Regions from separate parts of the Paenibacillus sp. FSL H7-0756 genome, predicted to be linked through region 2. Evidence: predicted binding sites of a transcription regulator. Region 2 holds the regulator's gene; the other holds the start of a gene.
The links. The regulator Rex, encoded in region 2, represses fermentation and respiration genes when NADH is low (regulators of the CRP and FNR family bind a similar motif). The targets are predictions, from matches to a motif close to TTGTGAAATATTTCACAA.

Region 1 (4,233 bases), 240 kb from region 2:
GCAATAATAACGGGAACAAGCCCGCGGCCAATGGAGGGGAGGGGACACCTGCACCAGCGGAAACCCAGGCGGCCGAAGAGTCAGCCACTCCGTCTGCAGCACCGGCTGACGATATCACCCAGAGAAAGGTAACAATTAAAATCCACTATCCTACGCCGGACCTGACCGAGGTGAGAGCGCAGGAGGATGACAAAATCAAGCGGTTCCAGGAAGTCTATCCGAATGTGGAGATCGTCAAGGACGACTGGCAGTATAATGTAAGCGAGATCGGGGTGAAGATGGCAGCGAACGAAGCGCCTACCTTCTTCAACACGTATGCCACCGAAGCCAAATTCCTGATTGAGAAGGGCTGGGTTGCCGACATCACCGATCTGTGGAACAACTATGAGTTCAAGGATCAGATCAATCCTGTGCTGCAGAACCAGTTCATCATTGACGGCAAGGTGTATGGGGTTACGCAGAAGGGTTACGTCACTACAACAATGATCAACAAGAAGATGCTCGATGACAAAAGTGTAGCCGTACCTCCAATGGATTGGACCTGGGACGACATGCTGAACACAGCCAAAGGAGTGGCCGATCCCAAGAAAGGTATCTCCGGGATTGCCCCGATGGGCAAAGGCAATGAAGCCGGCTGGAACTGGACCAACTTCCTGTTTGAAGCAGGCGGGGAGATTCAGAAGATTGAAGGCGGCAAGGTAGTGGCAACCTTCAATTCCGAAGCCGGGATCAAAGCGCTGGATTTCTACAAGAAGCTGAGATGGGAAGCCAAAGCGGTTCCCCAGGATTGGGCGCTTGGCTGGGGGGATGCTGTGGGCGCCTTCCAGCAGGGCCGCACAGCGATGGTTATGGCTGGGTCTGACGGTGTCATCGAACAGGCGCTCAACCAGGGCGGGTTCAAGCCTGAGGATGTGCTGACCTATCCGATGCCAGCGGCAGAGAAGGGCGGCAAGCATACCGGCGTACTCGGCGGCGACTATCTGGTCATCAACCCGAATGCCAGCAAGGATGAACAGGAGATGGCCTTCCGTTATATTACCTTCGACTATTTCTCAGATAAAGGACTGGAAGCGCTCGACGCCATTATCAGCCAGCGTAAAACGGACGGCAAATATTATATCCCGCCGCTTCTGGATTACTATGCTGCCGATTCCGACTTCGGCAAGAAGACCAAGGCCGTCTATGACAAGTACGATATTGTATATCAGTATAGTCCCGAAATCATGGCGCTGCTGGACGGCAAGCCCGAAGCCCAGTACAACACTCAGGACTATTATGCAACGATGTCCAACGTGATCCAGGAGCTGTTCGCCAAGGAGGGCACAGACTCGAAGGCCCAGCTTGATGCAGCGGCCGCAACGGTTCAGCAGAAATTCTTCGATACGATTAAGGTGGAGTAGTTTAAGCCCCTCTAGAGTCGGGGCGAAGGATGAACGGGACGGGAGACAGCAGAGATGCTGTCTCCTTTTTTGAAAGCTCAGATTTATATGTTTTGGGGCCCCGCAAAGTACCTGAGTCAACACCTACGCTAAAGCTCCACTACCCTGGAAGTAACTTTACTTCCCCATTTCCATCTTCTGTGGTGCCGCGTCAGCGGCATGGATGGCTTTGTGGGGTTATTTTGTATAGTCTTGGGTACGTACGTAGTATTCAGTAGTTTTGCCTATCACAGCCATACATCATCGATGTTACAGCAATCCATGCGGACTGGGAGGCCGTTATTTCAGACGTTTGGGCTATTCTGCACGCTCGGCGGACTGAGGTGCTCTTAACTAACTTATTTGCTCTTGTGTTCGGCTCGTCCAGACCCAATAACGGCCGCTCAGTCCGCAATCAGCAGAATAGGTGTCTTTTTGGCAATATAAGAGACTCCCAGTCCCAATCACTCAAATTATTTATTTCATGCACCAAAAAACCGCGAAGCCGTGCTGCTGCACGGTTTTTTGGTGTTCGCAGTCTGATACTTTCAAGCTGTGATGAAGGGGGAATAGGAGTGAAAAAGCCCTCAGGAAGACAAGGAAAGAAGCACGCGCTCCATTTGCTATTAATCGTGAGTCTGATGGCGGGGTTGATCCCTCCGGGACTTTGGCAGGCGGGGCAGGCTTCTGCGGCAGCGGCTACAGAAGCAGGTGCGCCTACGGATATAGTTTCATCTACAGAAGCAGATGCAACTACTCCAGTGGTTAAAACTGCGGTTGTTAATGGGACAGCCTCTGCTGCGAGCGATATTAGCGGCCATTGGGTGGAGCCGCAAATGAGCGAATGGATAGGAGGCGGGTATATCAAAGGCTTCCAAGATGGAAGCTTCCGGCCTGATCAGGCTATCTCAGTGTTTTTCCGAATAGGATGCGTTACAGAGCATGATTCTGCTTGTTAATGGGAAGAATGGGCTACCCTCCTTTAAAAGGACGGCAAAGCCGGTTCCACTTGTTAGCTGAGATTTATATTTATATTCACCGTCAGAGTGAGTCTGTAGAAGAGCACCGGATGAACCGAAGGGACGGCTTGGCATTCTTGAGCAAAATTCCTGAAGCCCAACCGTCATTGCAAGGCAAGATGGGCCATCAACGCTGCAGACTACCGTATTGCGTTCGCAGAATAGACAAATATTAATTAAATAATACATATAATATGGAAAAAATACCGGTTAATGATCGAATGAAAGCGCTTTGAAAACAACTCAAAAAAAACTTTAAACTTTGTGAAAGATTTCACTATACAAGGTGAAAAGGATGTGCTAAGATAAATGTATAGAAAGAAACAACCTAAAAATTGACAGGAGGACGAGGGAGATGGCAGTTAAAAACGAAGTCGCCGCCCAAGTGAAACAAACCACCGCTGAAGAGTATATTCAGGTTTTGGTGGATAAAGCAAAGAAAGCCCACGAAGCGTTCATGGGCCTGGATCAAGAGCAGACAAACACAATCGTTCATGCAATGGCGCTGGCCGGACTCGACAAGCATATGTACCTGGCAAAACTGGCAGTTGAAGAAACAGGACGCGGAGTATACGAAGACAAAATTACGAAGAACATCTTCTCCACTGAATATATCTGGCACGGAATTAAGTACGACAAGACTGTAGGCGTTATTGAGGATAACGTTTATGACAGCTTCCAGAAGATTGCTGAACCAGTCGGAATCATTATGGGTATCACACCGGTAACCAACCCAACATCCACCACGATGTTTAAAGCTTTGATTTCCGCTAAGACACGTAACCCTATTATATTCGGTTTCCACCCATCAGCGCAAGAGTGCAGTGCGGCAGCAGCCAAAATTCTGCATGATGCAGGCGTAGCAGCCGGCGCACCTGAGAACTTCATCCAATGGATTGAGCTTCCTACGATGGACAAAACAAACGCACTGATGAACAATCCGGACGTTGCACTGATTCTGGCAACCGGCGGATCGGCAATGGTCAAGGCAGCTTACAGCTGCGGCAAGCCGGCACTCGGCGTAGGTCCTGGTAACGTGCCTGCCTTCATTGAGAAGAGTGCTGATATCGATCAGGCTGTAACAGACCTTATCCTGTCGAAGACTTTTGATAATGGTATGATCTGTGCTTCCGAGCAGGCAGTCATTATTGAAGAAGCCATCTTCGATCAAGTGAAGAAGAAAATGATTGCGAACGGCTGTTACTTTGTCAACAAAGAAGAAGCAGCTAAGCTGACCAGCGGCGCAATGAATGTAGAGAAATGTGCGGTTAACCCGGCTATCGTTGGCCAATCCGCAGTGAAGATCGCTGAAATGTGCGGCATTCAGGTTCCTGCCGGAACGAAGATCCTGGTAGCTGAGCTTGAAGGCGTAGGTACTAAATATCCATTGTCCGCTGAGAAGCTGAGCCCGGTTCTGGCTTGCTACAAAGTGAAGAATGCTGACCAGGGTATCGAACGCGCAGCTCAAGTCGTTGAATTTGGCGGCATGGGCCACAGCTCGGCTATCCATTCCAATAATGAAGAAGTCATCATGAAGTTCTCCAACCGTCTGCAGACCGGACGTATTCTCGTCAACTCGCCATCTACACACGGCGCAATCGGCGATATTTACAACACCAATATCCCTTCATTGACACTGGGCTGCGGATCTTATGGACGCAACTCGGTATCGCAGAACGTGACTGCCATCAATCTGATCAACGTGAAAAGGGTGAACCGTCGTACCGTGAATATGCAATGGTTTAAAGTACCTGACAAGATTTACTTCGAGAAGGGGTCCACTCAGTACCTGGCCA
Region 2 (4,233 bases):
AGGTGATGGTCAGCACCCATACCATCAACCTTCAGGACCAGCTGCGTGAGCGGGATATCCCGCTCTTAACCAGCGTTGTGCCGTTCCCGTTCAAGGCCTCCATCTTTAAGGGAAGAGGGCACTATTTGTGTCTGCGCAAGTTCGAGCATAGAATGAACAAAAAGGATTTTACGAGTCCAAGGGAAGAAGCACTCACCGCTGCACAGATGCTTGTCTGGCTGACCCAGACGACGACCGGCGATGATGAGGAGCTTAACTTAAGCGGACGGGGCGGGGATTTCTGGGAGACTGTAGCCAGCGATACCGACTCCTGCCTGGGACGCGCCTGTCCCTGGTTCCGCAAATGCTATTACCACCGTGCTAAGCATGAAGCCGGGATCTCCGATGTGGTGGTCACCAATCACTCCAAGCTGTTCGCAGATGTCAAAGCCGGACATCAGCTTCTTCCGGCTTACGACCATCTTGTTATTGATGAAGCCCATCATTTGGAGGATATTGCCGGCAAGCATCTTGGCATGCAGATGAAATATTTCACATTTGCCCATACCCTCACCCGTCTCTACAAGGATAGCCGGAGCGGGCAGCTGCCTGCTCTCCGGCAGAGTCTGCAGTCTTCGGGCAGTGAGCAGGCTTCCGAATGGAGCGGCGTGATCGACCGGATCTATCCCGATCTGCTGACGGTGAAGGAATCCTGGGATGCGCTCAGCGACCGGCTCTTCAGCCTGCTGCCCGAGCGCAGCGATGCCGGGGCCGGTGAAGCAGGCCAGCTGGTGGCGCGCCTGCAGCCGGGCAAGAAGCCGAAGGATTGGGAGGAGTTGGCTGCCCTTGAGAATACACTGAACCTCAGTCTAAGCGACATCATCCGTAAGGGTGACAAAATGCTCAGTGAGATGCGGGACACGGACAGCCAATCCTCCTCGGACAGTCTTGTGACTGATATCGGCGGCTTATTCAAGGATCTGGCATCCATCAGAGAGCAAATCCGCTTCTTCATGAGCCTGAACGATGAGAATATCGTGTATTGGCTGGAGGGAAGCGGTAATTATAAAGGTAAGTCGCTGCAAATGTATGCCGTTCCTGTAGATGTCAGTACCCAGCTCAGGGAGCTGTTCTTCGACAAGAAGAAAAGTATTGTCCTGACCTCGGCCACCTTATCCGTGGATAAGTCCTTCCAGTTCATGATCGATAATCTGGGCCTTGGTGAAGCTGCGGAGCAGGGGCGTCTGATGACTGCGCTGCTTCCTTCGCCGTTCAAGTACCGTGAGCAGGCGCTCCTGGTCATTCCCCGCGACTTCCCGAGCGTCAAGGGAAGTATAGGGGATGCCCGGTTTGTGGACACGCTTGTACATTCCCTTGCCGAGACTGCTGTAACTACAAGGGGCCGGATGCTGGTGCTGTTCACCTCCTACAAGATGCTGCGGCAGGTGTATGACCCCCTGAAGGAAGCACTTGCCTCTCAGGATATCGCGGTGCTCGGACAGGGTGTGGAGGGCGGCAGCCGAAGCAAGCTGATCCGCCGCTTCCAGGACAGCCCCGCTTCGGTCCTGCTGGGTACCAGCAGTTTCTGGGAAGGGGTGGATATTCCGGGAGAAGCATTGACCTGCCTGGCGATTGTCAGACTGCCGTTCCAGCCGCCGAATCACCCGCTGGCAGAAGCGAAGTCGGAGCTGCTTCAGGCACAGAAGAAGAACCCGTTCATGAAGCTGTCCGTGCCGCAGGCTGTCATCCGCTTCAAGCAGGGCTTCGGGCGGCTGGTCCGCACGGCGCAGGACCGGGGCATCGTAATTGTGTATGATACCAGAGTCATTGAATCGTATTACGGAAAGTACTTCCTGTATTCACTCCCCGGTCCCAAGATGGAGCATATGCTCACTGAGCAGATGGTCCCGAGAATTGCCGAATGGCTGGATGACGGCGGGGTTTCCTAATTCATCTGCTATTGCTATTATTAATAAGTCATGATTCACCTGAAGAGCCGTTCCCGCCCTGTCCTGCCGGTCCGGCAGGCGGGGGGCACGGTTGCTATAATTGTACGGGTCTAACACAACTTTTAAGGAGGAGAATACATGAAATCGGATAAAATATCGGAGGCCGTCGTGCGCAGGCTCCCAGTGTACCTGCGTTTCCTGAACGATCTCCAAAAACGTGAAATCTCCACAGTCTCTTCTCAGGAGCTGGGCCAGAAGCTTGATCTGAATCCCGCCCAGATCCGTAAGGATTTGGCTTATTTCGGTGACTTCGGCCGGAAGGGCATCGGCTATGATGTATCCTATCTGATTGAGAAGATCCGCCATATCCTGAAGCTTGACCAGCAAATTAATGTTGCACTGGTTGGAGCCGGTAATCTCGGTCATGCCTTATCTAACTACAACGCTTACTTGAAGGATACGATGAAGATTACTGCGATCTTCGATGCTTACCCGCCAAAGGTGGGCCAGCAGATCAACTCGCTGGTTGTGCAGCCGATGGAGGAGCTAAGCAGCACCATCCGCTCGCAGGGCATCCGGATCGGGATTATTACCGTACCTGACAGCGAAGCCCAGAATGTAGCTGATATTCTTGTGGACTCCGGCATCGAGGCGATTCTGAACTTCGCACCGGTTATTCTCAAGACGCCTGCCAATATCCGGATTCATGCCGCAGATTTCACCACAGATCTGCAGAGCCTGGCCTATTATTTGCATGATGGAAAGGATGAAACTGAAGATGAGCAGTAAGATCACGATAATCAAGAACGGGCACTTTCTGGTTCCGGGCAGCGATAAGCCGGTTCTAAGCGGGTATATGACCCTTGAGAATGATCTGATTACTTACATAGGTGAAGCTGAGCCGGTAGTGGACGATGGCGCTCAGGTCGTAGACGGCAGCCGTCTGCTGTTTATGCCTGGTCTGGTCAACACCCATGGACATACTGCCATGTCACTGCTGCGCGGATACGGCGACGATATGGTGCTTCAGACGTGGCTGCAGGAAAAGATGTGGCCGATGGAAGAGAAATTCACTGGTGATGATGTATATTGGGGAACCTCATTGTCCGTACTGGAAATGCTGAAGGGCGGCACAACCACCTTCCTCGATATGTATGATCATATGGACCGGGTAGCGGAAGTGACGGAGCAATCCGGTATTCGGGCGGTGCTGATGCGCGGCGTGATTGGGCTGTGTCCGGCAGAGGTACAGCAAGCGAAGCTCGCTGAGGCCGTTGCTTTTGCCCGTAACTGGCATGGCAAGGCTGACGGCAGAATTACGACCATGCTCTCGCCGCATGCCCCGTATACCTGTCCTCCAGAGTTTTTCATGAAGTTTGTGCAGGCTGCGCATGATCTGGATCTGCCGATGCATACCCATATGTCCGAGACGCGCCATGAAGTGGAGCAGAACGTGGCCGACTACGGTCTTCGTCCGGTCGCGCATCTGGAGAAGCTCGGCATGTTCACCCGTCCTTCGCTCATTGCCCACGGCGTTCATCTGAACGATGAGGAGATTGGAATTCTGGCCCGCCATAACGTTGGTGTGTCGCATAACCCAGGCAGTAACCTGAAGCTGGCGAGCGGTGTTGCGCGTGTTCCTGAGCTGCTGCGAGCCGGGGTTAAGGTCTCTTTGGGTACAGACAGTGCAGCAAGCAACAACAATCTGGATATGTTTGAAGAGATGAGGCTGGCGGCTCTGATCCATAAGGGCGTAAGCGGTGATCCTACAGCCGTACCGGCTCCTGAGGCGCTTCTGATGGCCACGGAGTACGGGGCACAGTCTATTTTCCTGAGCGGGGTAGGACGGCTTGCAGCAGGGATGAAGGCCGACTTCATCGCACTTGATATTGACCAGCCGCATATGCTCCCGCATACCGATCTGCTCTCCCATGCCGTCTATTCGGCCAGCGCCAAGGATGTAGAGCATGTATGGGTGAACGGCCAGCAGGTTGTGAAGCATGGACAATGCCTGACACTTGATGAAGAAGCCATCCGCCGCAAAGCACAGGAGACGTTCGAGAGCCTGCTTAAACGGTAATTCAGGGGAACGGGAAAGGAAGCAGCGTGGTGAAGAAGAAGAGGAGAAAATGGATCTGGCTGGGGATTACCGTGGTGCTGCTCCTTCTGTTCGGACTAAGCCAGTTCTATGCCTACATTATGAAGGACCAGTGGAACGAGCGGAGTGAGGCCAAGGAGCTGGCCCGGGCGCGTGCCGGACTAACGGAGGTAACCAAGGCTCAGAAATCCGTCTGGAATGAGAATG

Region 1: a site for Rex is predicted at 2,700-2,717, ahead of adhE (bifunctional acetaldehyde-CoA/alcohol dehydrogenase). Genes of this name have one in related genera too.

Annotation. Positions count from the first base shown of each region.
Region 1 is NZ_JBBOVT010000001.1:3,346,407-3,350,639, forward strand. It holds gene NST04_RS14540 (ABC transporter substrate-binding protein) at 1-1,400, shown strand, start outside; gene NST04_RS14545 (S-layer homology domain-containing protein) at 1,994-2,377, shown strand; gene adhE (bifunctional acetaldehyde-CoA/alcohol dehydrogenase) at 2,793-4,233, shown strand, end outside.
Region 2 is NZ_JBBOVT010000001.1:3,586,290-3,590,522, forward strand. It holds gene dinG (ATP-dependent DNA helicase DinG) at 1-1,928, shown strand, start outside; gene NST04_RS15735 (redox-sensing transcriptional repressor Rex) at 2,067-2,717, shown strand; gene NST04_RS15740 (amidohydrolase) at 2,707-4,008, shown strand; gene NST04_RS15745 (cell wall elongation regulator TseB-like domain-containing protein) at 4,038-4,233, shown strand, end outside.